DNA from 2 places in the Thalassotalea sp. HSM 43 genome. Region 2 is predicted to be linked to the other one. Evidence: predicted binding sites of a transcription regulator. Region 2 holds the regulator's gene; the other holds the start of a gene.
The links. Region 2 encodes LexA, which represses DNA repair genes until DNA is damaged. Its sites were predicted from a motif close to TACTGTATNNNNATACAGTA; they were not measured.
Positions count from the first base shown of each region.

Region 1: the regulator LexA is predicted to act here: its motif matches at 9,191-9,210, upstream of ruvA (Holliday junction branch migration protein RuvA).

Region 1 is NZ_CP038493.1:3,384,561-3,400,801, reverse strand. Features, by position in the region: gene ybgF (tol-pal system protein YbgF) at 56-817, opposite strand; gene pal (peptidoglycan-associated lipoprotein Pal) at 835-1,377, opposite strand; gene tolB (Tol-Pal system beta propeller repeat protein TolB) at 1,426-2,781, opposite strand; gene tolA (cell envelope integrity protein TolA) at 2,790-3,782, opposite strand; gene tolR (protein TolR) at 3,787-4,209, opposite strand; gene tolQ (protein TolQ) at 4,225-4,926, opposite strand; gene ybgC (tol-pal system-associated acyl-CoA thioesterase) at 4,916-5,329, opposite strand; gene E2K93_RS14855 (XdhC family protein) at 5,847-6,836, shown strand; gene E2K93_RS14850 (nucleotidyltransferase family protein) at 6,833-7,423, shown strand; gene ruvB (Holliday junction branch migration DNA helicase RuvB) at 7,500-8,507, opposite strand; gene ruvA (Holliday junction branch migration protein RuvA) at 8,519-9,145, opposite strand; gene ruvC (crossover junction endodeoxyribonuclease RuvC) at 9,260-9,787, opposite strand; gene aspS (aspartate--tRNA ligase) at 9,962-11,734, opposite strand; gene cmoA (carboxy-S-adenosyl-L-methionine synthase CmoA) at 12,151-12,885, shown strand; gene cmoB (tRNA 5-methoxyuridine(34)/uridine 5-oxyacetic acid(34) synthase CmoB) at 12,885-13,853, shown strand; gene E2K93_RS14815 (ATP-grasp domain-containing protein) at 13,981-14,868, opposite strand; gene E2K93_RS14810 (hypothetical protein) at 15,023-15,412, shown strand; gene E2K93_RS14805 (redoxin domain-containing protein) at 15,490-16,026, opposite strand.
Region 2 is NZ_CP038493.1:1,551,304-1,567,544, forward strand. Features, by position in the region: gene E2K93_RS06630 (monovalent cation/H+ antiporter subunit D family protein) at 1-864, shown strand, start outside; gene E2K93_RS06635 (hypothetical protein) at 865-1,119, shown strand; gene E2K93_RS06640 (Na(+)/H(+) antiporter subunit D) at 1,112-2,836, shown strand; gene E2K93_RS06645 (GIY-YIG nuclease family protein) at 3,785-4,072, opposite strand; gene E2K93_RS06650 (alpha/beta hydrolase domain-containing protein) at 4,643-6,667, opposite strand; gene E2K93_RS06655 (Kelch repeat-containing protein) at 7,140-8,240, opposite strand; gene plsB (glycerol-3-phosphate 1-O-acyltransferase PlsB) at 8,335-10,761, opposite strand; gene E2K93_RS06665 (hypothetical protein) at 11,218-12,744, shown strand; gene E2K93_RS06670 (fasciclin domain-containing protein) at 12,915-13,478, shown strand; gene lexA (transcriptional repressor LexA) at 13,695-14,309, shown strand; gene coxB (cytochrome c oxidase subunit II) at 14,785-16,241, shown strand, end outside.

The DNA of each region.
Region 1 (16,241 bases), 1.8 Mb from region 2:
AAAAGGGCAATCATCCTTAGATATTGCCCTTAAAAATTCCTACGTTGCCAAATTATTATAGACTGGCTAAACGTGCTTTTGCCAATTGAGCTGCCGAAGATCCGGCATATTCTGAGATAACACGTTCGAACAGGGATTTTGCTTTTGCATTATTTCCTTGTTTTTGTGCGACCATGCCCAGTTTCAACATCGCATCACTGCGCTTAGTAGAACTTTCATAGTTATTGATAACTATATTAAATTCTGCTTCTGCACCGCTTAGATCGGCCTTATTAAACAACAATTGCCCTAACCAATAATGGGCATTCGCTGAATAACTCGAGTTCGGATACTGTTGAGTAAAGTTTTTGAACTCAGCAATCGCTTGATCATAGCGTTTCTCTTTTAAGACCAGATTAACGGCACGATCATAGGACTGATTCTCAGTTAGATTGGAAGAGTAATCTATTGACGATTGAGAAGCACCACCTGCATTCGATGCAGCAGCTGCTGGTGCTTGTGATAATCGACGATCAATCTCCTGATATAGCTCACGTTGACGCTGCAGGATTTGATTAATCGTATAGGCTTGCTCTTCGGTTACACCCCTTAGCTCACTGACTTCCGTTTGTAAGTCATCGATTTGCTGTTGCATATCGATCAGCGCTCGATTTCGTACTTGCAACATGCGCTGCAATGATTCGACATCGGTAGGTTGAGATTGATTAACATTAGCCGATTGCTCGTTAATGTCGAGGACAGGGGCAGGTTCAGCAGCAAGTGCACTATTGGCACCTGCTGCAACCGCAAAACCTAAAAGAAGTTTATACGATTTCATCGATTATTCCGCCTGAATTAGTATACCAATACAGCGCGACGGTTTTTAGCGAACGCACCTTCTGAGCGATCGTTAACCGCTGGCTTTTCTTCACCGTAAGATACAGTTTCAATTTGTGAAGAAAGTACACCAGAGTTTTCTAGGTATTTTTGTACGGCTTGTGCACGACGCTCGCCAAGAGCGATGTTGTATTCAGGCGTACCACGCTCATCGGCGTGACCTTCGATAACAACTTTAGTGTTAGAGTTTTTCACTAAAAATGTAGCGTGCATATCTAAGATAGACGTTACAGACGTGTCTAATTTCGCAGTATCGAAATCGAAGTAAACTGTGTTAGAAGCAGAAAGCTTTTCAGCTTCTTCTTGCTTGATTTGCTCTAGGCGAGCAATTTCAGCTGCTTTTGCCGCTTCTGCAGCTTCTTGCTCAGCTTGTGCTTGAGCCGCTGCATTATTTGCTGCAATTTGTGCTTCTTCATCAGTGGTATCGTTTGAAGAACAGGCTGCTAGAGCCAACATTGGCAAAGCTACTGCCATGCTTTTTACTAATTTATTTAAACGCATTATGTTTCCTTAATTAATATAAATTTTATTATTTTAAATTTATTGTTCTTATAAAAACGGTGACCATGCCGGTGATTTTACCTGGCCATTTTTAGCCGGTAAGCGGGCCTTAAAACGACCGTCCACAGACACAAGTCCCAGTACCTGACGATTACCGTGCAGGGTACTGTAAATTATCATGCCGCCATTGGGCGCAATACTTGGTGATTCATCCAGGCGCGTTTTGGTTAGCACCTGAACTTGCGCGTACGAGCTTAGCTCTTGTTTGGCAAGATGGTATTGTCCTTGTGTTCTGTTCACCATAACCAGCTGACTGCCATCTGGAGTGATTGAACCGCCTAGATTCATCTCACCATCAAACGTCAGACGTCTCACTTTACCATCAGCTAAATTTACGCGATATAGTTGCGGTTTTCCACCCCGTTCTGATGTAAAAATCAAAGATTTTCCATCAGGCGACCAATTTGGTTCAGTATCAATCGCTCTGTGGCGGGTAATACGACGTAACTTTTTAGTTTCCAATGCCATAACATAAACTTCTGGGTTACCATCTTTAGATAATACCAGTGCCATGTTTTTGCCATCAGGCGACCAACGAGGTGCACCATTGATGCCTTTATAGCTAGAAAGAACCTCGCGTTCAGCGGTGTAAATATTCTGAATATATATTTGCGCTTGACGTTTTTCAAAGGTCACGTAAGCCAACTTTGTGCCATCTGGAGACCAAGTTGGTGACATCAGAGGCTCAGACGAGCTTAATAAGACTTGTTCGTTATAACCGTCATAATCCGCCATAACTAACTGATATGGCTTAGCGCCACTATCGCGTACGACAATGTACGCAATTTTGGTTAAGAAGGCACCACGTGTACCAGTTAGTTTTTCATAGACAACATCAGAAATTTGATGCGCTTTAGGACGCAATAAATTGGCTGTGATGTACTGGGTTGGACGAGAATTAACTAATACATGGGAATTACCTTGCACTAACTGGCCATTTTGCAATGCTTGCCCTTCGCCGCCGGTCATTTGACCACGAATAATGTCGACCAATTTGAATGAAACCAAAAAGCGACCATCGTCGGTCTTTTCAATCTCGCCCATCACCAAGGCTTCTACGCCCATTGACGCCCACGCTTGGTAGTCAATGTCTTCAACCTTAGATGGTGCCTGTGGCATGTTCATAGTGGCTACTGGGTTAAACTTGCCACTGCGCAATAAATCTTCACTGATAATTTTAGCGATGTCTTGCGGCAATGGCTCTGCGCCATCATACGAAAAAGGCAATACGGCAATCGGTCTTGCGGTATTAACACCGCCGGTGATCACCAACTCCAGTTCAGCATGGGCTTTCGTTAAAGCCAAGCAACATAAAGATAAGGTTAATAATAATTTTTTTAGCATAGTCTTCTTTAATTAAACTCTGGTGCGTAAGTAATGATGATGTTTTCTAGTTGTTCAAACACTAACGGATCTTTCGATACAGGCAAAGTTCCGGCCTTATTAACTGCTTTAACCGCTTCTTGGCAAACCGCTCTATCGCCTTCGACCGCAGATGCGCTAATAACAAAGCCGCTAGAAGCCAGCTTAATACGTACTTTACAGGATTTACCGCGCATTGTGGCCTCGTCCTGAATAAAGTTGCGCTCAATAGATTGCACAATCAAGGCACTGTATTTATCAACTTCGCTCATCACCTGTTGGCTTCGAGCGCTTTGACGCGCCGCCATCTCTTCTTGCATTTGTTGTTCTAACAAACGTTCTTGCTCGGCTCGCTCTGCCGCTTCTTTTTGCTTGCGCTCTTGCTCGGCTTTCTTACGACGTCGCTCCGCTTCAGCTTGACGTGCCGCTTCTTCTTCACGTTCACGTTTCGCTTTTGCATCAGCTGCCGCTTTTTCAGCCTGTTTGCGCTCAGCAACTTTCTTTTGTCGCGCTTTTTCTGCAGCGGCTGCTTTGGCTTTCGCCGTTCTCGCAGCGTCTTCAGCTTTTTTGCGTTCAACTTCTTTTTTCTTACGATCGCTTTCTAACTTTTTAATGCGATCCGCTTCGGCTTGACGCTTCTTGCGCGCATCGTCAGCACGGCGTTCAAGATCCTTAATACGTTTTTGCTCACGCTCTTTCGCTCTTTGTTGTTCGCGTTTGAGCTTATCTACCTGTTGCTGCAACTTCGATTGATCAACAACCACCGCATCAATAACCTGCAATTGCGGTTTCGGTGTCGGCTTTTGCTTTGGCGAAAAATCAGTGTTTGCCATCAAAATAATCGCAAATACCGCATGAACAACCACCGCTGCACCAAGGGCGATTAGGTAATTTTGCTTGATGGTTTTGCCGTCGGGTAGATAGGTAAATATGCCCATACATCTATCGACTAAATTAGCAATCATCTTCTTGATAACGTTCACGCGATTAACTCTCCGGTGACTCAGTCATCAAACCAACCGAAGGCACACCAGCGTTTTGCAACAACACCATAAGCTGAATAACGGAATTGTAATTAACATTACCATCACCATTAACCACCACGGGTGTTTCAGGGTCTACGGTGAGTCGCGCCTTAACCAAGGTCGCGAGCTCATCAGGCTCTAACGGCTCACTTTTGCTTTCACCAACGTTTAGATAAAAACGACCATTAGCATCAACACTGGCTACCAAAGGTGTTTTAGAATCTTCCGATAGTGCCTCTGAATCCGCTTTTGGTAAGTCGACCTTTACCCCTTGTGTAATCAAAGGTGCTGTTACCATAAAAATAATCAGCAAGACCAGCATCACGTCAATATAAGGAACAACGTTGATCTCAGCTACGCGTTTGCGTTTGGAACGAACATACATAGTCGCTCTCCCGAATTACTGAGCAGGTTGCTGAGATTGTTGTGACATAGCCACAGACTGACGTTGTAAAATGCTGGAAAACTCTTCCATAAAGTTACCGTAACTGTTCTCTAGCTTTTCAACGCTGTGTGAGAAACGGTTAAACGCCATTACCGCAGGAATCGCAGCAAATAATCCCATCGCCGTTGCGATCAAGGCTTCGGCAATACCAGGTGCAACCATGGCTAGGGTTGCTTGTTGTACAGCACCTAAGGCAATAAATGAATTCATGATCCCCCAAACCGTACCAAACAAACCAATATATGGACTGATTGAACCAACTGTCGCTAAAAATGATAGGTGGGTTTCTAATTCGTCAACCTCGCGAGATAAGGCGACGCGCATGGCGCGGTGAGTACCATCAACGACTTCCTGAGACGACGCGCCTGGGTTTTTACGAATGCGGGCAAATTCTTTAAAGCCGGAAACAAATAGACTTTCTAGGCCGACAAAATTGCCTCGAGAATTGATTTCTTTATATAACTTACTTAGATCAGCGCCTGACCAGAATTTATCTTCAAATGATTGGGCATGATTCTTGGCATTATTTAAAACTTTTGAACGCTGAATGATCATGGTCCATGAAGCAATAGAGAAACCTAGTAAGGTCAACATTACTGCTTTTACGAGTAAACTGGCTTGCAAAAATAAATCAAAAAACGATAGTTCAGCGTGCACTGGTTAATGCTCCTAATATGACTTGAGGAATCGGGCAAGGTCGGGCTTTTTCTAAATTCACACTAGCAACCAACACAGAGATACTGCACAACAGCACACCGTCTTGGTTGTGTATATCTTGCTTAAATTGCAAACTTGCCTTTTTTAAATTCGAAATTGTTGTTGTTATGGTTAGTAAGTCATCCAGTTTTGCGGACGCTTTGTTATCCATTTCTACTTTTCTGACCACGAAGCCAAGTTTTTGTTCAAGAAAAAAAGATTGGTTAATACCTAAGGCTCGTAACCATTCTGTGCGCGCACGTTCAGCAAACTTTAAATAGTTTGCATAATAAACTATGCCACCGGCATCGGTGTCTTCGTAATAAACTCGGAGCTGATAGGTAAAATTATTATTTTTATCCATGAATGGTTCTTTGAGTGGCTACCACAACTATAAGGCCCTATCTTACGTCATATCTGGCCTTGGCCTCAAGTGCAGGCGGTTATTTTTTGCAGATTTTATAAGCAATACAACAAAAAAAATGGCGAAAAAATGCGAAGGCAAGAATTAGCGCAAATTTTTGTTATCCATAATAGGTCACTTTGGGTGACCTAAAACGTTAATAAATATTTAACAATCAGGCTTTATACGCATACATTACGGCAACAACTGCATATTTAGTCATTTTTTTCACACCACCCATTTCACATTAGATTTTCTTATGTGAAAATCAAAAAAATCTTGTTTGTTGCTGAAAAAAAATCTCTATAGAATGCGCGCATCTCAGAAACATCTCTTGTTATTTATTGTTCCTGGATTTATTTAACTTCCTACTATCAACTCTTATTGTTGTGCCCACTTGAATTCAAGTGGGCTTTTTTTTTGCCAAATAAACAATTAATCAGTAAGTTATAAGCAATGCTTTCAACTTAATATGCTCATGCAACTTACCGATATAACCGTTTTAGAACATGCCAATACCTTATTAAGCAATAATCACAGCTTTTGGTTGTGTACGATTACTAATACTTATGGTTCAGCCCCCCGCCCTATAGGCTCACTATTTATCACTGACGGTGTACAACGGTTTGGTTCCATATCTGGTGGCTGCCTAGAAGACGCATTTGTTGATATGCTAAATAACGATTATTTTAACAAATGTAATCAAACCTTTGTTTACGGCGAACATGGCCAACAAGCCGCCAGTTATGCTGAACTGCCTTGTGGTGGACGGATCCAATTGCTTATTGAATACGTTGACGCCAACCAAATTGAGCGGGCTTACTTTCAACAATGGTTAGACTTAGCACATGCCCAGCGCCCCTATCAAAGAATGGTACGCTTAGACTCCCAATCGCGGCAACTGTGCGCTATCGACACTGACGCTAAGCCTTTGCAAAACGTTGAACAAATTGGCGATGACATTACGCTGCATTATCAGGAGATATTTCAATTATTGTTAATTGGTATAGGCTTGGTTAGCGAACAAATCGCTCGCCTCGGGTTATTAAGTGGTTTTAACGTCAAAGTGTGTGACATGCGCAAAGAACTCAGCAATACCTGGCAGTTCGACAAGAAACGCGGCGGTGTGGATATTACCTGGATGTCCCCAGATGACTTTGTCAGTCAATACACGACAGCCAATAGTGCAGTATTGGCCTTAGCCCACGATCCAAGATTAGATGATGTCGCATTAATGACGGTATTTGAAAGCAAAGCATTTTATATCGGAGCCATGGGCTCCGTGCGCACCACAGAGAAACGTTTAGAACGATTAAAACGTATATGCGGTTTTAATGACCAGCAATTAAGCCGCCTTAATGCGCCAATTGGTTTGCACATCGGCAGTAAAACACCAGTAGAAATCGCCATTGCCACCATGGCTGATATTATTCGTGTGCGACACGGTGTAAGTAAACAAGAGTTATGATGACAGACCTGCCAGAGCAACACGTTGCGATCATTTTAGCCGCCGGTTATTCCAGACGATTTGGTGCAGATAAACGTTTTGTTGGTGAACCACCATTGCTGTTGCAAACACTGGCAACAGTAAAGTGCCATTTTGACACTGTCTATTTAGTGCATCGTCACGAGGATGCAAAACTTATCGAATTAATAGACGATAAGGCAATTCAATTAATCGCAGCACCGGCGGTCGATATAGGTTTGGGTAGCAGTCTAGCGGCGGCAATGTCGCGCATCACTCAACAATCGGCGGTTGCTTGGGTATGGGTGTTTCTAGCGGATATGCCAGACATTCGTGGGCAAAGCATTATTTCATTAAAACAGGCGGTGTTGCCTGAGCATATCATTCGGCCAACATATCGGGCACAACATGGTCACCCTGTGGGGTTTTCTAAACCGTATTTTCAGCAGTTGATTAAGCTTTGTGGAGATAGTGGCGCGGCACATATTATAAAAGCTAATAGTGCACAGTTGATCACTGTGGAAGTCGACGATAAGGGCACCATAACCGACTATGATCGCCCTGAGCAACTCTCTCAAAAGTCTAAATAAAGTCTCTAAATAAGTATCTAAACAAGCTCAATAAAAGAGACGCTTAACAAGTTTTGCGCTAACGCGTAAAAACCAATTAGCGTTCCGGCATATCAAGACCAAAATGCAAATACGCCTTGGACGTGACAATACGACCTCTTGGGGTGCGTTGCAAAAAGCCTTGTTGAATCAAGAAAGGTTCAATAACGTCTTCAATGGTTTCTCGTTCTTCACCAATTGCCGCAGCGATATTATCGAGCCCTACCGGTCCACCATCAAATTTCTCCATAATGGCCAGCAATAACTTGCGATCCATTAAATCAAAACCTTCCGAGTCAACCTCAAGCATATTTAACGCTCTAGCTGAAACGTCTTGATTGGCAACACCATCGGCTTTGACTTCGGCATAATCACGCACACGACGTAACAATCGGTTGGCAATTCGAGGGGTGCCGCGAGAGCGTTTGGCAACTTCTAAAGCACCATCGTCATCCATTTCTACATTTAAGAAATGCGCGCTACGGGAAATGATGTGCTTTAAGTCACTTACTTTATAAAATTCTAAACGTTGCACGATACCAAAACGGTCTCGTAATGGCGACGTTAATGCGCCGGCACGGGTTGTCGCGCCAATCAATGTGAACGGTGGCAAATCAAGTTTGATCGAACGTGCTGCCGGACCTTCACCAATCATGATGTCGAGTTGATAATCTTCCATCGCGGGATAAAGAATTTCTTCCACCATTGGGCTTAAACGGTGAATTTCATCAATAAAAAGAACATCGTTCTCTTCAAGGTTGGTTAACAATGCCGCTAAGTCACCGGCCTTTTCTAATACCGGGCCCGAGGTGGTACGTATATTAACGCCCATTTCATTAGCAACGATATTGGCAAGCGTGGTTTTACCTAAGCCTGGAGGCCCAAAGATCAGCAGATGATCAAGCGGCTCTTCGCGCTTTTTTGCTGCTTGAATAAAGATTTCCATCTGCTCTTTTACATGGTCTTGACCAGTGTAATCGGCAAGCATTTTCGGGCGTATTGCCCTATCGATGGTTTCTTCTTCTTTACTTAACGTAGGTTGTATTAAACGATCCGCTTCAATCATAATTCTTTAACTTATAACATCGATTTCAAGGCATCACGAATAAGCTCTTCAGAACTCATTTCTTGCTGATATACCGCTTTTACCGCTTTATCAGCCTGTGCCGGTTTATAGCCCAGCGACACCAGTGCGGTAATGGCATCTTCTTTCGCTGTTGTTACCGTCGCAATAGCTACTTCGCCGTCCATCATATCTAAGCTAATGGCATCAGTGACCGGCGTTTCAATATCGAGTCCCCAGTCTTTTAATTTATCGCGCATTTCAATGAGCAGGCGCTCTGCGGTTTTCTTACCTACCCCAGGAATTTTTACTATGGTAGTGACGTCATCAAGATTTACGCAATGAACAAACTGATTTGCCGACATGTTTGATAAGATAGCTAACGCCAGTTTTGGCCCGACGCCATTGACCTTAATCAGTAAACGAAATAGCTTACGTTCTGTTTGATTGGCAAAACCATATAATTGCTGCGCGTCTTCGCGAACCGCAAAATGGGTATAGATAATCGCTTCTTGACCGAGCTGAGGTAGATGATAAAAGCTGGTCATCGGTAAGGTGACTTCATAACCAACGCCGGCACATTCCAATAATATTTCCGGTGCCTGTTTATCAACAAGCAAGCCGCGCAATCTTCCTATCACTTTGTATCCTGATGTTATTCTTTATTGCTATGGGTTATACAGTAACACTGTATAAATATATAGTAAACTATTTTCCCTATTCGGCAAGTCAATACAGACCTGCGTTTTGGAAAACTATCGCAAACGTCCGCGTACGGTTTTCTTTGCCTGACCGGCCATCTTTATTAAAGAGTCATAACTATGGGCGTGACAGATAGCGACCGCTAAGGCGTCAGCAGCGTCCGCTTGTGGTATCGACGGTAACTTCAATATCGAGGTAACCATATGTTGGACTTGTTCTTTTTTTGCCGCACCTGTGCCAACAACGGCTTGTTTAATTTGTCTTGCGGAGTATTCGGCAACATCAAGTTCAGCATTCGTTGCCGCAACGATAGCGGCTCCACGCGCCTGACCTAATTTCAAAGCGCCGGCAGGGTTCAAGCCCATAAAGACTTGCTCAATGGCAAACATATCTGGCTTAAATTGGGTAATGAGCTCACTCACCCCCGCAAAAATGACTTGCAAACGCGACGCGATATCATCGCCGGCAGACAAGGTTTTGATGCAACCGCTGCCAAGGTATTGAAACTTACGGCCCTGTTTATAGATCACACCGTATCCGGTGATGCGAGAACCGGGGTCGATGCCAAGAATGATGCTCATACTGATATTATTTTACCGATGAATGACGACGGTTAGAGTTAGCATAAACGCAAATAGGTGTGATGCCAACCAATGTATCGCAGCATTATGTGCTGCGGTTGACCGCGACTTATGCTCGAACATAAAAAAGCCTCGAATGCTCGAGGCTTATTAACTCGCTTTAGTGACTAAAGATTACTGCTCTTCTTTAGGCTCAACAACAGATGCGATACCCAGTTCTTTCAACTGCTCTGGGTTTGCTTGACCTGGTGCGTTAGTCAATGGACACGCCGCGGTTGTTGTTTTAGGGAACGCCATAACGTCGCGAATTGATGTCGCACCCGTCATTAGCATAACCAAACGATCCAGACCGAATGCCAAACCGGCATGTGGTGGCGTACCGTAGCGTAATGCTTCTAATAAGAAACCAAACTTCTCTTGCGCTTCTTCATCAGAGATGCCCAAAATTCTAAATACCGCAGCTTGCATTTCTTGGCTATGGATACGTACTGAACCACCACCTAACTCGACACCGTTAAGAACCATGTCGTACGCATTAGATAGCGCGCCAATTGGATTTGCTTCTAGCTCTTGTGCGGTTAATTTGGTTGGTGCAGTAAATGGGTGGTGCAATGCATGCAAGTGACCATCGGCCTCTTCAAACATTGGGAAATCAACGACCCATAGTGGCTTCCATTCATCGCTAACGATGCCAAGGTCTTCACCAAGCTTCAAACGCAATGCGCCAAGCGCCTCGGTTACGACGGTGTAGTCATCGGCACCAAAGAAAATGATGTCACCAGATTTTGCATTGGTACGTTCAAGTAACGCCGCTACTGCGGTTTCTGGCAAGAACTTTAAGATTGGCGACTGGATGCCGTCCATGCCAGCATCGATGTCATTAACCTTCATCCATGCCAAACCTTTGGCACCATAAATACCGACAAACTTGCCGTATTCATCAATGTTTTTACGAGAGAACGTCGCTGCCGCACCTGGCACACAAATTACCGCCACGCGGCCTTTAGGATCATTTGCAGGGCCATTAAATACTTTAAATTCTACGTCTTTCAAAATATCCGCAACATCAATCATCTCTAATGGGTTACGCAAATCAGGCTTATCTGAACCATAACGGGTCATCGCTTCTTGGTAACTCATGTGCGGGAATGTGCCCAGATCAACATTTAATAAGTCTTTGAACAATTCGCTGATCATGGTTTCAGTTACTTGCATAACTTGGTCGGCGGTCATGAATGATGTTTCGATATCGATTTGGGTAAATTCAGGCTGACGGTCAGCACGCAAATCTTCATCACGGAAACATTTTACGATTTGGTAATAACGCTCTTGACCAGACATCATAAGCAATTGCTTAAACAACTGTGGCGATTGCGGCAAGGCAAAGAAGTTACCCTTGTGCGTACGGCTTGGTACAAGATAATCACGCGCACCTTCAGGTGTTGCCGCGGTTAGGATTGGTGTTTCAATATCCATGAAACCTTGGCTTTCCAATGAACGACGCACGGCTGATGTAACTTGGGCACGAAAACGTAAACGCTCAGTCATTTCTGGGCGGCGAAGATCTAAGTAACGATACTTTAAACGATTCTCTTCGCTGTTTTCTTGGTTAAAGTCGATTGGCAATGGCGCTGCTTTGTTCAGGATATTAAGCTCTAAACCTAATACCTCAATCGCACCTGTTGCCATATCTTTGTTTACTTGCGACTCAGGACGAGCGCGAACTTTACCTTTAACTTGTACGCAAAATTCATTACGTAACGTGTTCGCCACTTCCAAAACTTCTGGCAAATCCGGATCGAAAACTACTTGTACAATACCTTCACGGTCTCGCATATCAAGAAAGATTACCGCGCCCAAATCACGACGACGATTAACCCAACCACATAATGTAACTTCTTCACCGATGTGAGACTCATTTACCTCACCACAAAATACGCTACGCATTATAATTTATCCTGCTCATGTCTATTACTGGTCTGATCCTTTGCAGTGTTATTATGACACTGCTGCGCTAAGCCTTTTCTCTAGCTCAGCTCCTCGCGTATAACGCCATAAGGAACAAGACAAAAATCAAAGGCGGATATTATAGCGAATAGCGGTGCAATGTCACCTATTGGCTCGATATTTTACGAGAATAAATCGACACAACTTGCTTGCTGTTCAGCCACAAACATAAAAATTCAGGCTTTTTGGCTCGCAAAGCTGATAAAACGAACAAAAAGACGTCGTTAATACTCGTTTAAGCTTTTGTTTATCTGGTATAATTTGCCTAGACTCAATAAAAGATTGCGATATCATCCGTGTGGTTTCATGCAAAGTGTATAGCGCAGCCAATCAATTAAAGATTCAACAAACAGTTAATGACAGATAAACAGACCGATATAATTTATTCAAAGCCGCAAGCAAAGGTAGGCGATTTCCGTTTCGATGCACAGGTCGTTGAAGTATTCCCGGATATGATCAAACGATCTGTTCCTGGCTACTCCAACATCATAGAAACCATAGGCCAGCTGAGTAAGCGCTATGCACAGAGCAACAGTAACATATACGATTTAGGCTGTTCACTTGGTGCCGCAAGTTTGGTGATGCGTCAAAACATAGATGCCAACAACTGTAAAATTATCGCCATCGATAGCTCCAAAGATATGGTGCAGCGCTGTCAAATGCACGTTAATGCTTTTAAAGCAGCAACCCCATGCGAGGTTCATGAAGGTGATATATTAGAGTTCCCAATGGAGAATGCCTCGGTCGTGGTACTCAATTTCACCCTACAGTTTATTGAACAAGATAAACGACAACAATTGATGGATAAAATCGCGGAGTCATTATTGCCTGGCGGTATATTGATCCTGTCGGAAAAAATATATGATGGCGATGAAACCTGCCGAGAGTTGCTCAATGATTTGCATCATGATTTTAAACGAGCGAATGGTTACAGTGACCTAGAAATCGCCCAAAAACGTGCGGCCATTGAAAACGTCATGCGACCAGATGTTCTAGAAACCCATTATCAGCGTTTACGCCAAGCCGGCTTTAGTCATGCCACAAGCTGGTTTCAATGCTTTAACTTTTTCTCACTTATCGCCATAAAATAATGAATAACGTATTTAACCAATTCTATCAGCAAATCGCCGGTAACCGTCTGGCGCATTGGCTTACGCAATTACCTGAGCAATTAGCGCACTGGCAAAAACAAGAACTGCACGGCGAATTCAAGCAGTGGCAGAAAACTTTAGAGGCACTGCCACAAACAACACCATCAATGATTGACGTTAAAGACGGTGTGACTATTGGCGCTGCAGATGACATTCCTTTAGGCCAACAAAAACGCATAGAGGCGTTACTGAAGAATTTCAAACCTTGGCGCAAGGGACCCTATCACGTCCATGGTATTCACATAGATACCGAATGGCGTAGCGATTTTAAGTGGGATCGTTTGCAACCTCATATCAGTGATCTTAGTAACCGCTACGTATTAGATATAGGCTGTGGCAGCGGTTACCACTTGTGGCGCATGCGCGGCGCAGGGGCAAAGTTTGTGGTTGGCATCGATCCGACGCAATTATTTATGATGCAATTTTTATCGATGCAGCACTTTATTCAAGACCCTGCGGTAAATTTATTACCACTGGGCGTTGAGCATCTGCCTGAGCTAAAAGCCTTTGATACAGTGTTTGCTATGGGGGTTTTGTATCACCGCAAATCACCGATTGATTTCTTGCAACAACTTAAAGCACAACTGGTAAAAGGTGGTGAGTTAGTGTTGGAAACCTTAGTCATTGAGGGCGATAAAAATACCGTGTTAGTGCCGGGCGATCGCTACGCAAAAATGCGTAACGTGTGGTTTTTACCAAGTTGTGATGCCTTAGTGTTCTGGATGCAGCGCTTAGGCTTTAAGAATGTGCGCGTGGTCAGTATCGATCAAACCGCATTTGAAGAGCAACGCAAAACCGACTGGATAGATACCGAATCATTGCAAGACTTTCTTGATCCAAATGATGCCAACAAAACCATTGAAGGACACCCTGCACCATTACGTGCCATCATAGTGGCCAACACCTAAGGTTATCTGTGGCAGATACCCGCGTTAGGCGTTAGGTATTAGCTATTAGCTATTAGGCAAACATGAACAACAAAAAAGGACGCTCATAGCGTCCTTTTTTTTATCACTTGTCGTCAATCTGAGTGACTTATAGATTGTGCTTTCTCGCCATTCGCTCAGCAAACAACGTGGCAAATAATGGAGCTGAATTTTCATCCATATTGAAATACAAAGACGGCTCAATTAACTCTGCTTCCATCATGGCAAATTTATCGCCGATTCGCACAAAATCAACACGAGCGTACATTGGCATTTCATCAATCTGGGCAAGTTTTGCCATGGCATGCTCTGCTTGCTCACGTAATACAGGTTCAGCATCAACCAATTTAAGTCGACCACCGTGCTCTTCTTGAACGCGAAAATCATTTTCTTTTGGTGTCTTTAAAATACTGTGGCTGTATTGACCATCAAAGTAAAAACACGAATATTCACCTTCATTGATGACGCTTTCAACAAACGGCTGCACCATAAAATCACGTGACGCAAATGCGTTAGCTAAATCTTGTTTATACTCTTGCCAGTTTTGCGTGGTTAGCCAAAAGGTGTTGTCGGCATTGGCACTGACACAAGGCTTGATGACAATTTGTTGGGTATCAAAGCGCGCAAAGTATTCACCAACCAGGGCTTCATTGTATTGCTCTTCCCAGATAGTCGGGACGATGTTTACCGAATACTGCTCTAGCTCTCGCAGGTACTTTTTATTGATGTTCCATTCGACAATGTTGATTGAGTTCTCAAGCACGGCACGGGATTGTTCAATATCAGTAAGTACTTGCATGAACAATGGCGCATCATCTTGATAATCCCACGGGGTGCGAATTAGCACAACGTCGTATTGGTTCCAATCAACGTTGCTCTGGCGCCATGACACCATATGGGTTTGCCAGCCAAGTTCTAGCAATGGCTGATCGAATAAATGATCGTATGCCTCAAAATCATCTAGGCAATCCATGGTTAAAATAGCGCAATGTTTCAACAGACATCCCCTTACAAATTGAATTAAAAGTGGTTTTTATCACCGTAAAATAATACGGTAGGTAAAATTGTTGGCAGAGTTTAACCTGTTTTAGTTGACCGCAACAACCGAAACCACGTAAATTAACAAAAGATAATAACAGCAGGACCTGTTCATGAAAAAAATAACAACATTGACCGCGCTAAGTTTACTGTGTTTCGGTATCAACACTGCGATTGCCGAGCAATCTCAACCACTTGCTACATCATCTGATAGCGAGCAAGTCGGCAGTGAGTCCACCATAAATATTCCGGTATTAAATGATGCTCATATTTTTTCTCAATTCAATGATGAATTGCCAGCGATGGTGACCTATTTTACCAAGTCAGACTTTGACCAAGTTCGACAGTTTTACAGTGAGCAATTTGGCGCGCCAAGTTCAGATAGAATCCAGTACGGTCGCCTAGAGTTGCATTTTGATCACTTAGGCAATGACGTACGAGTTATTGTTGACGAACAACAAAGTCATCATGAAGTCGATGTGATCATGGTTGCTAAGCAATAAAGTCTGCATCTTTTAGACAAATAAAAAGCCTGCAATTGCAGGCTTTTTTGCTTGTAAGGGGTTAGGTATTGCCCGCCTTAAGGTGCATGCATACCACGTATCGGGTAGTTATTGTCTGGGTTGCGTATCCAACCAATACCATTAACCAGTGCCTCTAATTCAGGACGTACAAATGGGTTATTTGAGATATCAACCACGTGCAAATTGCCTTGTTCATTGACCACAAACAAGCCAGGCTCAGCAAATACATGATCGGTTTCTTGTGGTGAGCGTGGGTCAGATAAATACAAACCTAGAGTTTGCATTTGGGCGATACTCAAACCATAAGCAAAAGGGAAATTGACAGACAACTGCGTTTTGTGTTGCTGCAGTTGTTCTAAACTGTCCGCCGATACCGCAATAATATCTACGCCAACATCAAGCAATGCTTGTTGGTAGTTTTGCAGATTATTCAAATATTTTGTGCATAATGGGCAGTGCCGACCGCGATAAACCAACACCAATTGCCAATCAGCGTTAGCCTGTCTCGATTGACCCAGTCGTACCGTATCACCACTCTCTAGCACAACATCTATTGCTGGAAAGTGATTACCTGCGCTTAATTTAAGGCTCATAGTCGTATCCGTCATATTCAAAGTCGCTCTATTCACATCACAGTAATGGTTTATCGAGTTTAAAATGAATCAAAGTCTAGGCTTACTAGACTCAAGAACTTGTTCATCAGTGTAGTTAATCCACTGTACAGTGACGCCTTGGTGACATTATTTATTGCGGTATTCATTTTAAAGCTCTCGTCAAAGTGTAGTAAAAACTATGCCAACCGAGAAAC
Region 2 (16,241 bases):
TACGGCATTGGTAAGGCAGCAATTATGCCCTTCCATCGTTGGTTACCTGCGGCGATGGTTGCACCGACCCCAGTGAGCGCACTGTTGCATGCGGTAGCGGTGGTCAAAGCCGGTGTGTTTAGTATCTTAAAAGTTGTTATCTATATCTTTGGTTTGGACGAGCTTAAAAACCTCGCGACAACAGATATCATGCTTTATATCGGCGCCGCGACCATACTGCTTTCTTCTTGCATTGCAATGACCAAAGATAACCTTAAGGCGCGTCTAGCGTACTCTACCGTCAGTCAGTTGAGCTATATTGTGGTTGGCGCATTGCTGGCGTCTTCGGTAGCGAGTGCTGGTGCGGCATTACACATCGCAACGCACGCTGTGGGTAAAATCACGCTGTTCTTTTGTGCTGGCGCGATCATGGTTGCTAGTCACAAAAAAAATATCAGTGAGATGGTTGGTTTGGGAAGACAGATGCCGATCACCATGATTGCTTTTGCTATCGGCGCCATCAGTATCATTGGCTTACCACCGATGGCCGGAACCTGGAGTAAGTGGTACCTCACCATAGGCGCACTTGAAGCAGATAAACTATTCATTGTCGCCACATTGATGATCAGCTCGCTGCTTAATATTGCTTATCTGCTACCCATTCCTATCAAAGGTTTTTTCATTACCTCGGCTGGAGACGCAAAACCTTGGTCATGGGCAGATACCAAGGAAGCTCCTCTGCCAATGTTGATTGCACTTAGTGTGACTTCTGTGGGCTGCCTTGTGTTGTTTTTCTATCCTCAGCCCTTGATCGACTTAATTAATCTGATTCCGGGCGTTTCGACCGAAGTTGAGATTGCTAACAATTTAAATGGAGAGGGCTAAATGGCTGAACAGCATGAACCCACAGGCTTCTTCGACAAGCCTGAAAACATTAAGAAAATGCTAATCGTTTTCTATGTAATCTGCGGCCTTTTAGTTGTCGCCGACTTTATTGTCCATCGCCATATTTATCATGACTGGGAAAATATACCTGCTTTTTACGCTATCTATGGCTTTGTGGGCTGTGTCGTTCTGGTTTTAATCGCCAAAGAAATGCGAAAAGTGATAATGCGTGGGGAAGATTATTACGATGAATAGTGTCATACCATTTCTTCCTTTGATGATCGGAGCTTTTGCTGCGATTCTGTTACGAGGCTGGGCGCGTAATATCATCATGTTGGTTGCTCCCATAGCCGGCGCTCTAAACCTATTGGGCATGGAGCATGGCGTTTTTTGGGGCATGGAGTTTATGAGCTACAGCCTTGAACCAGTGAAGGTAGATAAGCTCAGCTTGATGTTTGGTTATCTCTTCCATCTAGCGGCTTTGATCGCCGTCATATACGCCTTACATGTTAAAGATACGGTCCAACATGTGGCGGGCTTGGCTTACGCAGGCAGCGCGGTAGGCGCCGTGTTTGCGGGAGATTTGCTGACCTTATTTGTGTTTTGGGAGCTGTTAGCCCTAACCTCAGTATTCCTCATTTGGGCTCGTCGAACTGATCGAGCTTATGCCGCGGGCCTACGCTACTTGATCATTCAGGTGCTGTCTGGGGTGCTATTGCTGGCAGGTCTACTGATATTTGCCCAAGTGAATAACAGCCTGCTATTCACGCATATTGGCTTGGCCCATGATGGTATTGCTGAAGTTGGCGCATGGTTAATCTTTGCCGCTTTTGGTATCAAGTGTGCCTTCCCATTTGTGCATAACTGGCTTACCGATTCGTATCCAGAATCAACCCCATCAGGCACCATCTTCTTAGCGTCCTTCACGACTAAAGTTGCTGTCTACGCATTTGCTCGAGGTTTCCCAGGTGAAGAAATCCTGGTTTGGATTGGCGTGACCATGGCGTGTTTCCCAATTTTCTTTGCGGTTATCGAAAACGACCTTCGTCGAGTGTTAGCTTACAGTTTGATTAACCAAATCGGATTTATGATCGTTGGTATCGGTATTGGTACCGCTATCGCATTAAATGGTGCCGTTGCTCATGCCTTTAACGACGTTATATTTAAAGGCCTGCTGATGATGACAATGGGAGCCGTGTTGCACATGACCGGCAAGATTAATGGATCCGAGCTCGGTGGGTTGTATAAGAGTATGCCCAAAACCACCATTCTCTGTATTGTCGGCGCCGCTTCAATCTCAGCATTCCCTCTTTTCAGTGGCTTTGTATCGAAGTCGATGATCATGGCTGCCGCGGTTGCTGAAGGCTATGACGTCGTTTGGTTATTATTACTGTTTGCTGCCGCAGGTGTATTCCACCATGCCGGTATAAAAATTCCATTTTTCGCATTTTTCGCCCATGATTCTGGCATTCGCACAACAGAGCCTCCTAAGAACATGCTTATTGCCATGACCTTAGCTGCAATTGCGTGTGTTGTAATAGGTAGTTTCCCAGCACAAACGGTTTACGCCCTATTGCCTTGGGAGCATAACTATCAGCCCTATGATGTCACTCACGTTTTAACCCAGCTGCAGCTGCTATTCTTCTCGGCACTCGCTTTTGTGTGGTTAAACCAACGCAATATGTACCCGCCTGAGTTACCATCAACTAATCTCGATGCTGACTGGTTTTATCGTAAGCTAGCGCCTAACTTTGTGCGAACTATTGCCTGTAGAACCTACGGCGCCTACGAGAAACTGGAGATGTTTGCGATTATTTCGATCAAGCAAATGATCCAGAATTCATATGATTCGGAGTCAGGCAAACCCAAAGGATACTTCGCAAAGCTTTGGCCTATCGAAACCATGGTCGTTTGGGTGGCGGGATTACTAGCGATCTATTTAATGCTCTACTACATGCTTGGTCTGCTTTGATCACACGGAGTAATGCATTAGCTAATATTCGCTACACAGTTTAGTCATTTACAGACTAATATCTGCAAGTCAAAGCAAATGCATTTAACGACAATGCATTCAAATAGCACTAGAAAAAAGGAGGCTTAGCGCCTCCTTTTTTGTTTCTCTTCGTAGGGTTGTTGCATACTCCACAGCCATTTGCATTAGCACATCCTTAGCGTCATTGCGGCGTGCTTTTGGATGGGAACTCAATCAGGTTAAAGGTGACATAGAAGGACTGCTTTGTGCCAATTTAAGACCAAAACGTAACCTGATAAAAGTGCCGCAGAAGCGCGCACAAGGTTAAAAAATAGCACCGTCATTCCCGCGAAGGCGGGAACCTCCATAAGGTTCGAAGTGACTTTAAAGGGCAGCTTTGTGCCAATCAGAGACGGTCACAATACATATTAAAAAATCACCAAAGAAGTACGCACATAATTAGAAAAGTTGCACCATCACACATATACAACCTCCATCCATGAAGCAATTTGCATTAGCACATCCTGTGCGTCATCCCACCGTGTTTTTGGGTGGGATCTTCTCCAGTTTCGAAGAGACTCAGTATTGCGGTGTTAAAGGCAAACCTATACGATACGAGGTTGCGGCCTTCGCCGCAATGACGGTGTTATTTTTGAGAGACAGCGTATAGCCGCTTATCCCTCTTGTCTGCCGTTAGGTGTTTGATTTAACTTATGTGATTTTATCATCTGACTCTTGTGTGCCATTAGCCGCCATAACTCCCTTTGTATTCGGCTGTGCTCTGTATGTCATATTAGATAGGGTGGCTTTGCTTCAAGGGGTCAGATCACTTGAAACTAATTATTTCCGCTTTGTGCCATTAGCGGAAGTAGAAACTATGATTTTTCACCGTCATTGCGGCAAAGACAGCAACCCCGATGACTGCTCTGTGACTGTATATACACGCACTTAAATAATATCAAAATATAAATCTCGCCAATCTGGATTCATTTCACCAATTAACCTCTCTTGCCATCGTCTATGCCATTGTTTTAATCTTTTCTCTCTTGTAATTGCGTTATCCATATCATCAAAAGTTTCAAAGTAAACTAATTTAGTTAGGTTATATTTGGCACTAAAACCTCTAATTGTCTTATGCTTGTGCTGATAGACGCGCTGAATTAAATTGCTGGTTACGCCAATGTATAGAACAGTATTTCGCTCGTTAGAAAGAATATAAATTACAGGTCGTTTCATAATTGAAGTCCATTTCAAAAAATGAACTTTAATTATAGTTTAGATTTGTTTTTGAAAACGTAGTGGTGGGGATTTAGAGGCACACTTTTACAATACGGGGTTGCGGCCTTCGCCGCAATGACGGTGTTATTTTTGAGAGACAGCGTATAGCCGCTTACCGCTCATTTCAGCCTGTTGTGAACTTACTTGCGACCACTAGTAACAACCCAACAATCAATGCATGCAACTTGTATGCAACTTGTATGCAGACCAAGATATTGAATCATTACTAACTGATTTAATGTACTCGTTTTCGTTCGAATGATGAAACATGTCAACGGGAAGAAAATCTATAACATACATCACTACGCCGTATGTCATTAATACTAAGCCAAAAATAAAAAATACCTTACTCAACTTTATCTTTCCTTGGCTGGCTCTAGTTCGCTCTTATTCGCTACACTATTTATGTAATTTACAGACTAATATCTGAAAGTCAAAGCAAATGCATTGAACGACAATCTAATCTAATAGCACAAGAAAAAAGGAGGCTTAGCGCCTCCTTTTTTGTTTATCGTCGTAAGGTTATTGCTATTCGCTCTGTTGCTTGTCTTGCGTGGCTTGCGTGTCTTGTTTGTCTTGTATTAGTGTTGTTGCAACTTTCTTCTTAGGTTGTTGCATACTCCACTGCCACAGCCATTTACCTTGCTGTAATACGCGACTAACGTCTCGTGGTAACAACCAACCACTTTTTACACTCTTATCAGACATATTTTTAAGGTGATTTTGATACGCTTTTTCGTTGCTGTAGCGTTGCAATATTTTGTCCTTACTCCAACGTAAAGTTGCACCGCGAAAATCACTGATTTCATTACTGGCGAATTTATTGTATCGCAAGCTCCATGGCATAAAGGTCGCAATCGGTGCTTGAATCAAAGGGTGCTTAATACCGCCCAGCTCATGACCGTTATTATCGACCTTAGGCACCGCTGGCATGATTTCAGCCAATATCACCGGTGGTTGATTATCGATAATGCCTTGTTGCCATTGATCGCCGTAATCGACTTCATAGGCAGTATGAGGCTTGTATGGTTTATCAATAGGCAACCAAGGTGGTAATTGAAAGTGTGAAAACGTGATAAGGGTTTGGTTGGCAAACCTTGGAAACGCACTACGCGGTGGCGCGTTTTCTTTTACAACCCAATTGGCAAGGTGCGCCAATAAGGCACGTAATTGCACGCGAAAATCGATTGGATTGCCTTGGAATAAGTTATCAACCTGACTTATTGCATTTAAATTTTGATGACCTTCTACATAGTGCTGCGCAGAGGCTAAGTGATAAATACGTTCGTTTTTCTTTGGTTCAACATCGTAAATATCATGAGTATGTATCAACGCTGCAGCTCGGCCCCAATACTCATAGCCCGTATTGGTGTAAAAGATGTTCGGGTAAAAGTCTTCGTGATGACGTTTTAACAAGCCCTCTTTCTTATTGGTAATCGACGAGCGCACACGTTCACTGGTAAACGGGAATATATCGGTTGGGTAAAAGAAGGCGGTCATGCGATGGCCGTCGCGGGACGGTTGCGCAAATCGGTGATTAAAACTGCCTCGGCCGGCGCCAGCGGTATGGATAAACATACCATCAAAAGCTTTTTCTCCGCCTTCTGTTTCATTGAAACCTTGGTATAAAAAATGACGTAAAAAGCGGCCAGTTTGTGATACCCCAAAGGCGATGGTTTTATCAACTTGATATGGGCTGTCGGCTTGTTTTACGTAATCGGCGGTATCACGCAATATCGCTAAACCAACACCTGCAACGAGTGGGTCTTTGGTTGGGTATACTAATTCATAAATGCCTGGTTCAAAGTTGCCCGCAATCGACTTGCCGTCGGAGCTAAATTGCCAACTGTCGCGTGGCACCACGCTTTTCAAACTGTCACGCCCCATACGACGCGTCAGCCACGCTTGAGATTCTTTACTAAATTCGACGGGATAAACCGTATCTATTTGGGGGCGATGAGCAAGGGACAATAACGATTTAGGCGTATCTACCGTCCAGTCGCTGCGAGCCCAACCGGCTTGGCCTAATGCTTTCGGTAATTGCGCACGTAAAACATGCTCACCGGCATTCAAATCGCCTTGCCAACCAACCCAGATCATCGACATTCCCAACTCCTGAATCAAACCATCACCAAGATGTGATGCTTGAGTTGGCATGGCGCTGCGGGGGGCAAAATTGAAATAGCGTAGCGAGGCTTTCGAGCCACGATTAGACACTTCAATTAATGCGCCGTTGCGCAGTTTAGGATCTTGGTGCTGAATGACCACGTAGTTGGCTTTGGCGCGCACCATACCGTCGTTGTCTTTGCTGGCATGCTGCAAATCAACAATGGCTGTATTGGCAGCATTTAATGGGTCGAGCGCAAATTCAAATTCACCACTGATGATCTCCAGCGATTGGCCTTTGAAATTGATTTGTTTGGTCGTTTTTACCGAGTTGGCAATAACTTTTGCCTGAGCCGTTAATGGTAGCACCACCAATAGTGTTGCTACAGCTAGCCTGGTCACATTCGCCGTCGCTTTAATAAGCCCGGCATACAATTGCCCTAACATAAACCCTTACCCTTTTTCTTGTTATCAATTCGATATTAACCTTGCGACAGCGAATTGCAAGGAATAAGCCGATATGTTGCGTATATCGCGGCTATTTTAGAAGGGTTTGCTGAAAATATTGATTTAGATAAGAAAAAGCGATGCCACAAAGCCTTTAGAGAAAGGTCATGAATTGACATCGCCAAAAATTAATTTACCCGAGGGAGATAAATTATGTGTTAATAAGAGAATTACAAATCACCGTTTATGTGTTTTATAAAAAAGTACACGTAGTAGCTGCAAATAACCAATACGGTTGTTAATCCAATAGCTGAGATCCAGACAATAGGATCGTTTAGTAGAAAGCTTAAATTGTCCATGACTCTCTCCTGTGTTATCCCGTTTATTTAAACTAACTAAAGCATAGGAGATGGCCGCAGGATTGATACTGATCCAGATCAACAAATATTTAAAAAATGTTAGATGATGTTGTTTACGGTAATGGAGTGTTATCTGACCATATCGTGACTTTATCTAACACTTGCTGATTGGTTGTCATGCCGCCAATGGTAAGCAATTGATCATTAAGCTTAATTAAGCCTCGGTGGTCCATGGTTAGGTGCTCAGTTGATATTACCTGCCAGCTATTATCGCTTGGCTCAAACAACCATAATTTAGCATCAGGCTCAGATGGCTCGCCATTATAACCGACGCCATTGTAGTTATATGGGTTACTTGAACCACCAGCAAAGGCAATTTTGCCAGCCACATCTATGGCTGCCATTCGATAGCGTCCCTGACCGGTAGGATGTTCAACCAATTGCCAATCAATCTTAGCTGGGTTTTTCTCATCTATGCTGCCTTTAAGGCATTGTGTTGCCATGGCATAGCTGCGTCTTTTTAACAGGTTAGCCTGAACTTTTACGCCATCACACACCAGCATAACGTTATCGACCAAGCCCGCTGCTTGACCAAAAACAGGCTCACCTAAAAATGGCGCGCCTTGTTGCCAGCTGTCAGTCTTGGTGTCGTAAATTTGCACCAAATTGACATTGCCCGCGTTGTGCCAGCCACTGATCAGATAAATATAACGCTGCTGATACACCAAGGCGACACTGTCATCGACGGGTACCGGCATAGGTGCAATCGTCTCATAACGGTCGTTGATAACGTCATAGCGAAAGCTATCAGGTGAGGAGATTTCCGAATGGTCTTTAGCAACCGTATAGCCACCAAAGATATAAGCCTTATCGTTAATACCAACCGCAATTGCCGCCAAACGCCCTTTTAGTGGCAAGCTTGAAGGTACAGGTGTTTTCGCCTGCCAAGCATCACTGCCCACTTGCCACGCCCAAACCTTGTTGTGCACATCTTGATATGTCTTGCCGGCCGCCAAGCCCATAAAGCTAATAATAAACTCACCTTGCTTGGTTTGTACCTTAGCGACGGCATTATTGCTGACCGGCTCCGGCAGCGCAGGAACATCAACAGACGGCTGTGCTGCCTGAGCAACAAGTGGCAAAAACAAAGTAAATAATAAGGCTAAACGCATAACAATGGCTTTAAAAAAGTGATTTGCCACAAACGTTAGCATGTTGACCAAAAGATACCAAAATTTAATGGCTAATTATGCTGCAAACAGACACAAAAAAGGCCGGTATCTACCAGCCTTTTGTCATTTGTTTCGATTAAGTATGCAAAATACTTTGCAATACATCTGGCTCAATCAAATGCTCTAGGGTTTCATCTAGGCTGGCCAATTTATCGGTTTTGATAAAGCTACCGGTATCATCGGTTTCAATATAACCATAATCACGCAGGGCATTAACCACGGCGGTTTGTGCCTTGCGATCGATAAACTCTGGTGCATTGATGTTATGCAACTTCGACATGCGCTCTGCCAACGTTGTGGCATCGCTTTCTAATGCTGAGCGAGCGATTGGTGACGAGCTATTGACGATATTCAAAACAATGGTGTAACGCTGTACCGTTTCACTGATGCACGATGACATTAGGTTAAGCATATGGCTACTTTTGTTCTCAGCATTAATGCTCCAGTAACCCGCTTTACTCTGCTTAATCAATTGCTGCAGTTCAAAGTACTTAAGTATCGTCTCTGTTTGTTCAACAATGTCATCATGGCTATGCCATAAGAACAACTCAGCCTTAATTAGCTGCATCAATTGTTCTACTTTCGTGTCAATTTCTTCGGTGGTTAATTTGTCGTAGGTGTTTAATAAACGACAGACCACTGACGGCAACATATAGGTGTGCAAAATATTGTTACGGTAATAACTCATCTCTAAACAAGCTTGATCAGTTAACGAGATTAATTGCCCCATTTTATCGTCAGTCACATCGACTTTATTAAGACTGATAACCGAGTCGACTAACTCTTTACCGGATTCATGCGGAATATACACTTCCTTACTGAACGGCGCGGCTTTTTGCACCTCAATAAAGAAGTCTAGTTGCGCTTCTAACTCTTTACGCGTGAGCGCTTTGTTCTCAGACGTTAATAAAATAAGCGCCGTTAAGGTCACCGAATTCAATGCCGCGGCTTTGTTGATTTCGGTCATAACCTGATCTGCTAGGCCATTTACCGTTGGTGTTAACCATTTTGGTTTAGGCGGGTCGATAGGATCGATGCTTTCTTTCCATTCCGGCACATTGCTGTCTAAGTAATCATTGATACTGATCGGCTCACCAAAGTTGACGTAACCTTTACCATAGTTGCGCAACTTACGAATCGCTTTAATAATACCGAATACCGACTCTTTCTGTTTGCCGCTGCCTTTCAGTTCTTTGTGGTAACTGGCGACTTCCATAACGTGCTCATAACCAAGATAAACAGGCACTAAGGTTAGCGGACGTTCGATGCCTTTAAGCATGCTTTGCACCGTCATCGCGATCATACCGGTTTTTGGTTGCAGTAAACGACCGGTGCGGCTGCGACCACCTTCGGTGTAGTACTTAACAGGGTAACCAAGGGTAAACAGTAAGCCTAAATATTCACGGAAAATCGTTGAATATAAGCGGTTGCCACGAAAACTACGACGAATAAAGAATGCACCCGCTTTACGGAAAATTGGCCCAGCAGGCCAAAAGTTAAGGTTGATACCCGCGGCGATTCGCGGTGTCGCGACTGCCTGATGATAAATCACATAGGTCAGTAATAAGTAATCCATATGTGAGCGATGACACGGTACATAAATGATTTCATGGCCGGCTTGTGATAACTCACGCAAGCGGTCGCCATTTTTCACTTCGATACCGTTGTATAAACGATTCCATAACCAGGTCAAAACACGGTCACCAAGTCGTATGGTTACCGGGCGATAATCCGCGGCGATTTCTTTCATCATGCCGCGCGCCTGTTTTTTGATCTCTTCTTCGCTCTTACCCTTGGATTTTGCTTCTTCTTTAATCAGACGCTTGATCGCTGGATTGGCAAATAAGGCGGTAAACTTTTGGTGCAAATCCATTAAACGTGGGCCGGTCGTTGCGACCGATTGGCGATGAAAATGAATACGCGCCATACGTATCAATTTTCGCGCGGCGATGTCGTCACTGCCTTGCGTATCGACCACTTGACGTAATGATACGGGCTCGCTAAAACGCACTAAGGCATCACGACCCAAAAACAAAACGATAAAGAACTTACGTAAAAAGTTAGGCGAGGTCTCATCGGCAATCATGTCGCTGACATTGACTTTGGCTTTGCCCGGTTTACGTCCCCACAACAGGTTCGCCGGAATAAGCTTCGCGTTGCGCTCATGATCTTTTTGGTGCGCCTTAAGTAACGCCGACCCTGAACTCATAGCGCGCGTTTTTCCAGGTTTCATCCAAGGAAAAATAGAGCTTGGCTTTTCCAAACAAATGCAACGTTCCATTTGTTGGCCATCTACGACAACGCTTTCTAATGGATCAGGCATGTTTAAAGACTTACAGGCCATTCGTAATGCCAATAAGTCACTCGCCGATTGATGACGGACAATATAAAACACGTCTTTGTTGTCGCCCAACTCGAACGTTTCAGCGTTGTCAGGAATTACCTTACACTTGACCAACAAGCGTACAGGTAAAGATAATAAAAAATAGAACAAGGCTCTCATTTTGTATTTAAAATCCTTGGCGGATTAATCACTTAAAAATTTGCGGCAATTCTACCATTATTATCGATGCTGTTGCTACATTCGCCACTATTTGAGCATAAATATCGATAAAAAGGCTGCTATATCGCGAAATAGCAGGAGCGTGAAGCAACCCATTTGCGACTCTCTAAAGAAAATCCAATCACTAAATCGGCCAAAATCAGCCAATGCTTGCGAGTTATTAAATGCCAGTATTGGGCAATCCCAACAGCAGCAAAACCGCCGCCTTTTTTATTAGCACAAATAGCGAAAGTTCCCCCGCCAAATGTAAAGCAACGTAAAGTTTAAAGCCGTTTCGTAAAGTACTGTAAATAGGCGTTACCCAAGTGAACAATTTGTTAATACCGTTATCTATTTTGGGTGTTGCCATATCGACAATATGGCTTGTTCTTTTTTTAATTTAATAGGGTAGGAACCATGAATTTACATAATAAGACACTCTCTTTAAACAGCATAAAACCTGTGCTTTGCGCCAGTGTATTAGCCAGTTTATTGACCGCGTGCAGTTCAGACGATGAACAGAGCGATTCTGACAATGCCTTTGTGCAGTTTTACAATGCCTCAAACAACGCGCCTAGCATTTACTTTACTGTCGATGAAAACCTCGACGAAGATGACGATGACGACGATTTTGAAATCACCTTTTCACCGTTAGCATTTGCTGATGCAAACAACCGTTACGAGCTCGAAGCTGACGACTATTATGTGGAGCTTGCTTGGCAAGATGATGCTGACAGCAGCAGTCGCGAAGATCTACAAATCATCTATCAACAAAGCCATAAATTCAGTAAAGACAGCATTCAATTTTTTGCCCTAACAGGTGACGTCCAGGCGCCGCAAGTGATGTCCTTTGAAATTCCAGTCATTGATGATGATAACGACAATGACGAGGAGTTGTTTAATATCCGCCTGCTCAACTTACATGAAGCAATGCAAGATATTGATGTCTACATGTCGAAAGCCGATGAAACCTTCAATGAGGCGATTGCGCTTGAACAACTTAATTACGGGGTGATCAGTGAAAATCAAAAACACGATCAAGACGACTATACCTTTTATATTACCCAAGCTGGCAGTGACCAAGTGTTATTTCAATCGACCCAAGCGCCTATGCAATACACCTCGCAATATATTGTCGTGGTGCGACAAAACCAAGGTGCAGGCTCGTCGCCGTTTGCCATCGATATGATTTCAAAATACGACTTTATGACATTACAAAGCGATGGGGATGATTCTAAACTGCGACTGTTCAACAGTATTACTGAGCACGACCTAATACCTGATTATGACCATTCTATAGATGCCACCTTGCGTTCAATTGATGAAACCATTGCTATCGATAACATCGGTTTTGGTCAATACAGTGACACCTATATTGTCAGCCAAGGTGACTACAGCATTGATTTGCTCAGCTCGTCGCAACAACAACCCTTGCTAACCAATCATTTGTTGACCCTAGCTGAAAACGAAGAGAAAACCATCTTCTTTTACCTCAGCGAAGAAGACGTTGATCATGATGGCGACGGCGATGTAGATGAAGATGGCGATGGACTGGTCGATGAAGTAGAAATAAAAATCAATTCATTAGCGGTTGAAACCACCCAAAGTAGCAGTATTTATAGTCACCAAATTGACATCATAAACCTTGTTGAAGATGATGATTTCAATAGCGTCAGTGTCTACTTTGTGCAAAGTGATGAGTTGATCGAAACTTCAACGAATTATCGCCATATCAGTTACGCAAACGCCAGTAATATCGAGCTGTTAAACAATACCTACACTGTATATGCCGTTGCCAAGCGCGACAGCAGCGACATACTGCTCGCCTCACAAGCAATTACCTTAGACGAGTCCAGCCAAGCCATGTTCTTGTTGCTGCAAAAAAATGAGCAATCGGCTAGCGGATACGACATGACCTTTGCAAACCAAAAAGACAGCAACTAACCACGCACATAGCTGTCATTCCCGATAGCAAGGTCACGGCAAATTGTCGTGGCCTATTCGCGGATTAACAGCCATAACTCAGTGGTGAGTTATCTATTGAGTGATCTTCTGGCAGCGAATTACCGTAACTACTCCATCACTATCAACGTCAAAATAAACAGAGGAACACTATGATGAATACGGTAATGAGTTCATTAACAAAAACCATTGCAACACTATCAGTTGCGACTTTTTTATGTGCATCGGCTTACGCAGAAAAACCTAAGTGGACAGAAAAATCCGATGTAAGTATCGTCGATTTCGCTGTTGGAGCGTCTGGCGAACCATTTGATTTTGACAGTAACGGCGAAGATTTTGACGTATTAGTCGCCGCGCTGATTGCTACCGGCACCGTAGCCGCGTTCGATGGCAGCGATTTAACCGTATTTGCGCCTAATGACAACGCTTTTTATATGCTAACCAACACCACCAATGATGCCGATGCGTTTAATGCCGCCGTGAGTTTACTTGGCGCCGATGGCGTTGCTGATGTATTGAAGTATCACGTTACTGAAGGCGTGCGCAATTCACGTTCTGTGACCCGTGCGAAAATGGTCGAGATGCTTGATGGCAACAGTATTTATTACGATGATGGCCTGATCATTGCCGAAAAATCAGAAGCGAAGATCATCAGCGAAGATAATCGCTTGTCAGACGGTATGGTGCATATCATTGATACGGTATTAAAGCCTTAACCACCCCTGTACCTGAACAACCTTACTACAAGCTAAAACGCCCTCAATGAGGGCGTTTTTTATGTGCCAACATATGTATGTCGCTGTCTTAATTCGATTTATACCTTCGATGATTAGCACAAGCATATTCAGGCATAAACAAATAATCGGTTGCGATTCTTGCCAAGCTGTATATACTGACAGTTACTGTACGGATAAACAGGCTGTAAAAATATCATGCGAGCATTGACTGCCAGACAACAACAAATCTTTGATTTGATCAAAGAAAAAATAAACGAAACCGGCATGCCACCGACACGAGCGGAAATTGCCAACTTTTTTGGTTTTAAATCGGCGAATGCTGCGGAAGAGCATTTAAAAGCGCTGGCCAAAAAGGGCTTTATTGAAATGCTGCCGGGTACCTCCCGTGGTATCAAACTAGCCGAAGAACATATTGAAGAAGAAGGCTTGCCATTAATTGGTCGAGTTGCGGCAGGTGAACCTATTCTTGCCCAAGAGCACGTTGAAGACAGATACAAGATCGACGGTAGTCTATTTCACCCTGCTGCTGATTACTTATTGCGCGTTAATGGCGAGAGCATGAAAGACATTGGCATATTTGATGGCGACCTCTTAGCAGTGCATCAAACGACCGATATTCACAACGGTCAGGTTGTTGTTGCTCGTGTCGAAGATGACGTGACGGTCAAACGCTATAAACGAGAAGGTAATGTCGTTTATTTACACGCTGAGAACGAAGCATTCTCACCGATTGTTGTCGATTTAGCCAATACACCTTTTAATATTGAGGGAATCGCCGTCGGTGTGGTTCGCAATGCAGACTGGATGTAGCCCAGCAAAACTGTACAAACTTTAAGCAGTCAAACATCTTCTAAAAGCGCCCAAATTAGGGCGTTTTTTGTATCTCAAAAAAACCTCCATCGCCTTACCTCGCCTATAACCCATTAAAACACAAGAGTATTTACTCTAGCCCCATTTATAATCTGGATTGTAAAAAAGATTTACAAATTTCTAACAAAGCGCTTTACCTTGTATAAAAATTAAGTAATTCTAGAACATGAAATAAACAAAAACAGGCCGATTGTTTGCCACCTGGTGACACCAGCCGATTACAACAATAAGAAAATGCGCTAAATCTACCACGTCAAAACTAAACGTAGATTTGCAGTACGTAAATGGCCGAGTTAATCATTTAACCGGTATAAAACAATAACAATAATTTACGGAAATTTGCGACATCGAATGAAGATGTATCTTGTCCCTTTTTCTGTATTTTCTTTGGCTTTGCAAGCAGAGGAGATGTCGAGTGAAAAGACGTAACCTGGGTTGGCTGTTGTTGGCAAGTACGTTTGCCAGTTCAGCTTGGGCAGAATCGCAATTAAATTTGACTAAAGGTGTGACGGATGTCAGCCAAAATGTCTATGATTTGCATATGTTGGTTCTATGGATCTGTACCGTCATTGGTATCGTAGTATTCGGTGCCATGTTCTGGTCCATGATCTTCCACCGTAAATCGAAAGGCGTAAAGCCAGCCGATTTTCATGAAAGCACTAAAGTAGAAATACTTTGGACCGCTATTCCTATTCTTATTCTGATTGGTATGGCATGGCCAGCAACCACGGCCTTGATCGATATGGAGGATAACTCCAATTCCGACCTAACCATTCAGGTCACCGGTTCCCAATGGAAGTGGCATTACAAATATTTTGATCAAGGCATCGAATATTACAGTGTGCTGTCTACCCCACGCGAACAGTTTGATAATCGCGAAGGTGAAGGTGAAGCAAAAGGTGAAAACTACTTACTTGAAGTAGATAAGCCTTTGGTCATACCGGTTAACCGTAAAGTACGCTTCCTAATTACCTCAGATGACGTAATTCACTCTTGGTGGGTTCCAGCGTTTGCCGTCAAGCAAGACGCAAACCCGGGCTTTATCAATGAAGCTTGGACCAATGTCAATGAACCTGGTATTTACCGTGGCCGTTGTGCCGAGCTATGTGGTAAAGACCACGGCTATATGCCAATTGTTGTCGATGTACGCAGTGAAGAAGACTATGAGCTTTGGATCAATGAACAAAAGATTGCCATGACTCAAGCCAAGCAAGCAGAAGCAGCTTCGCTTAATGCGGAAATGTCTATGGACGATTTGATGGCATTGGGTGAAACAACCTATACCGCGCATTGTGCCGCATGTCACCAACCTAATGGTCAAGGTCTACCGCCTGCATTCCCAGCTCTCGCGGGTTCAGGTATTGCTGTGGATGCTGAAAAAATGGCTGAACACATCAGTGTGGTATTCAATGGTCGTGCTGGCACCGGTATGCAAGGTTACGGCAAGCAACTTAGCTTGAAAGAGATTGCTGCTGTTGTTACCTATGAGCGTAATGCTTGGGGTAATAATATGGGTCAAACCATACAAGCCAAAGACGTTCAAGAAATTGGTCAAGGTGCGAGTGGCGCCAGTGCTCAACCGGTTGCTCCAGATGGCGCAAGCGACAGTGCAGCAGCCACACCTGAAGCAGAACCTGCACCAGCGGCTGCAGTGAACATGGACGATTTGGACATGGCCAAGCTTATGGAGCTCGGCGAGCAAGTTTACGTCGCTAAATGTGCCGCGTGTCACCAAGTAAATGGTGAAGGTATGCCGCCAGCATTCCCTGGTTTAAAAGGCAGCGCTATGGCCACCGGTGACATTGCCGCTCATATTGACATGGTTGCTAACGGCAAACCAGGTACCGCTATGCTAGGTTTTGCCGCTCAGCT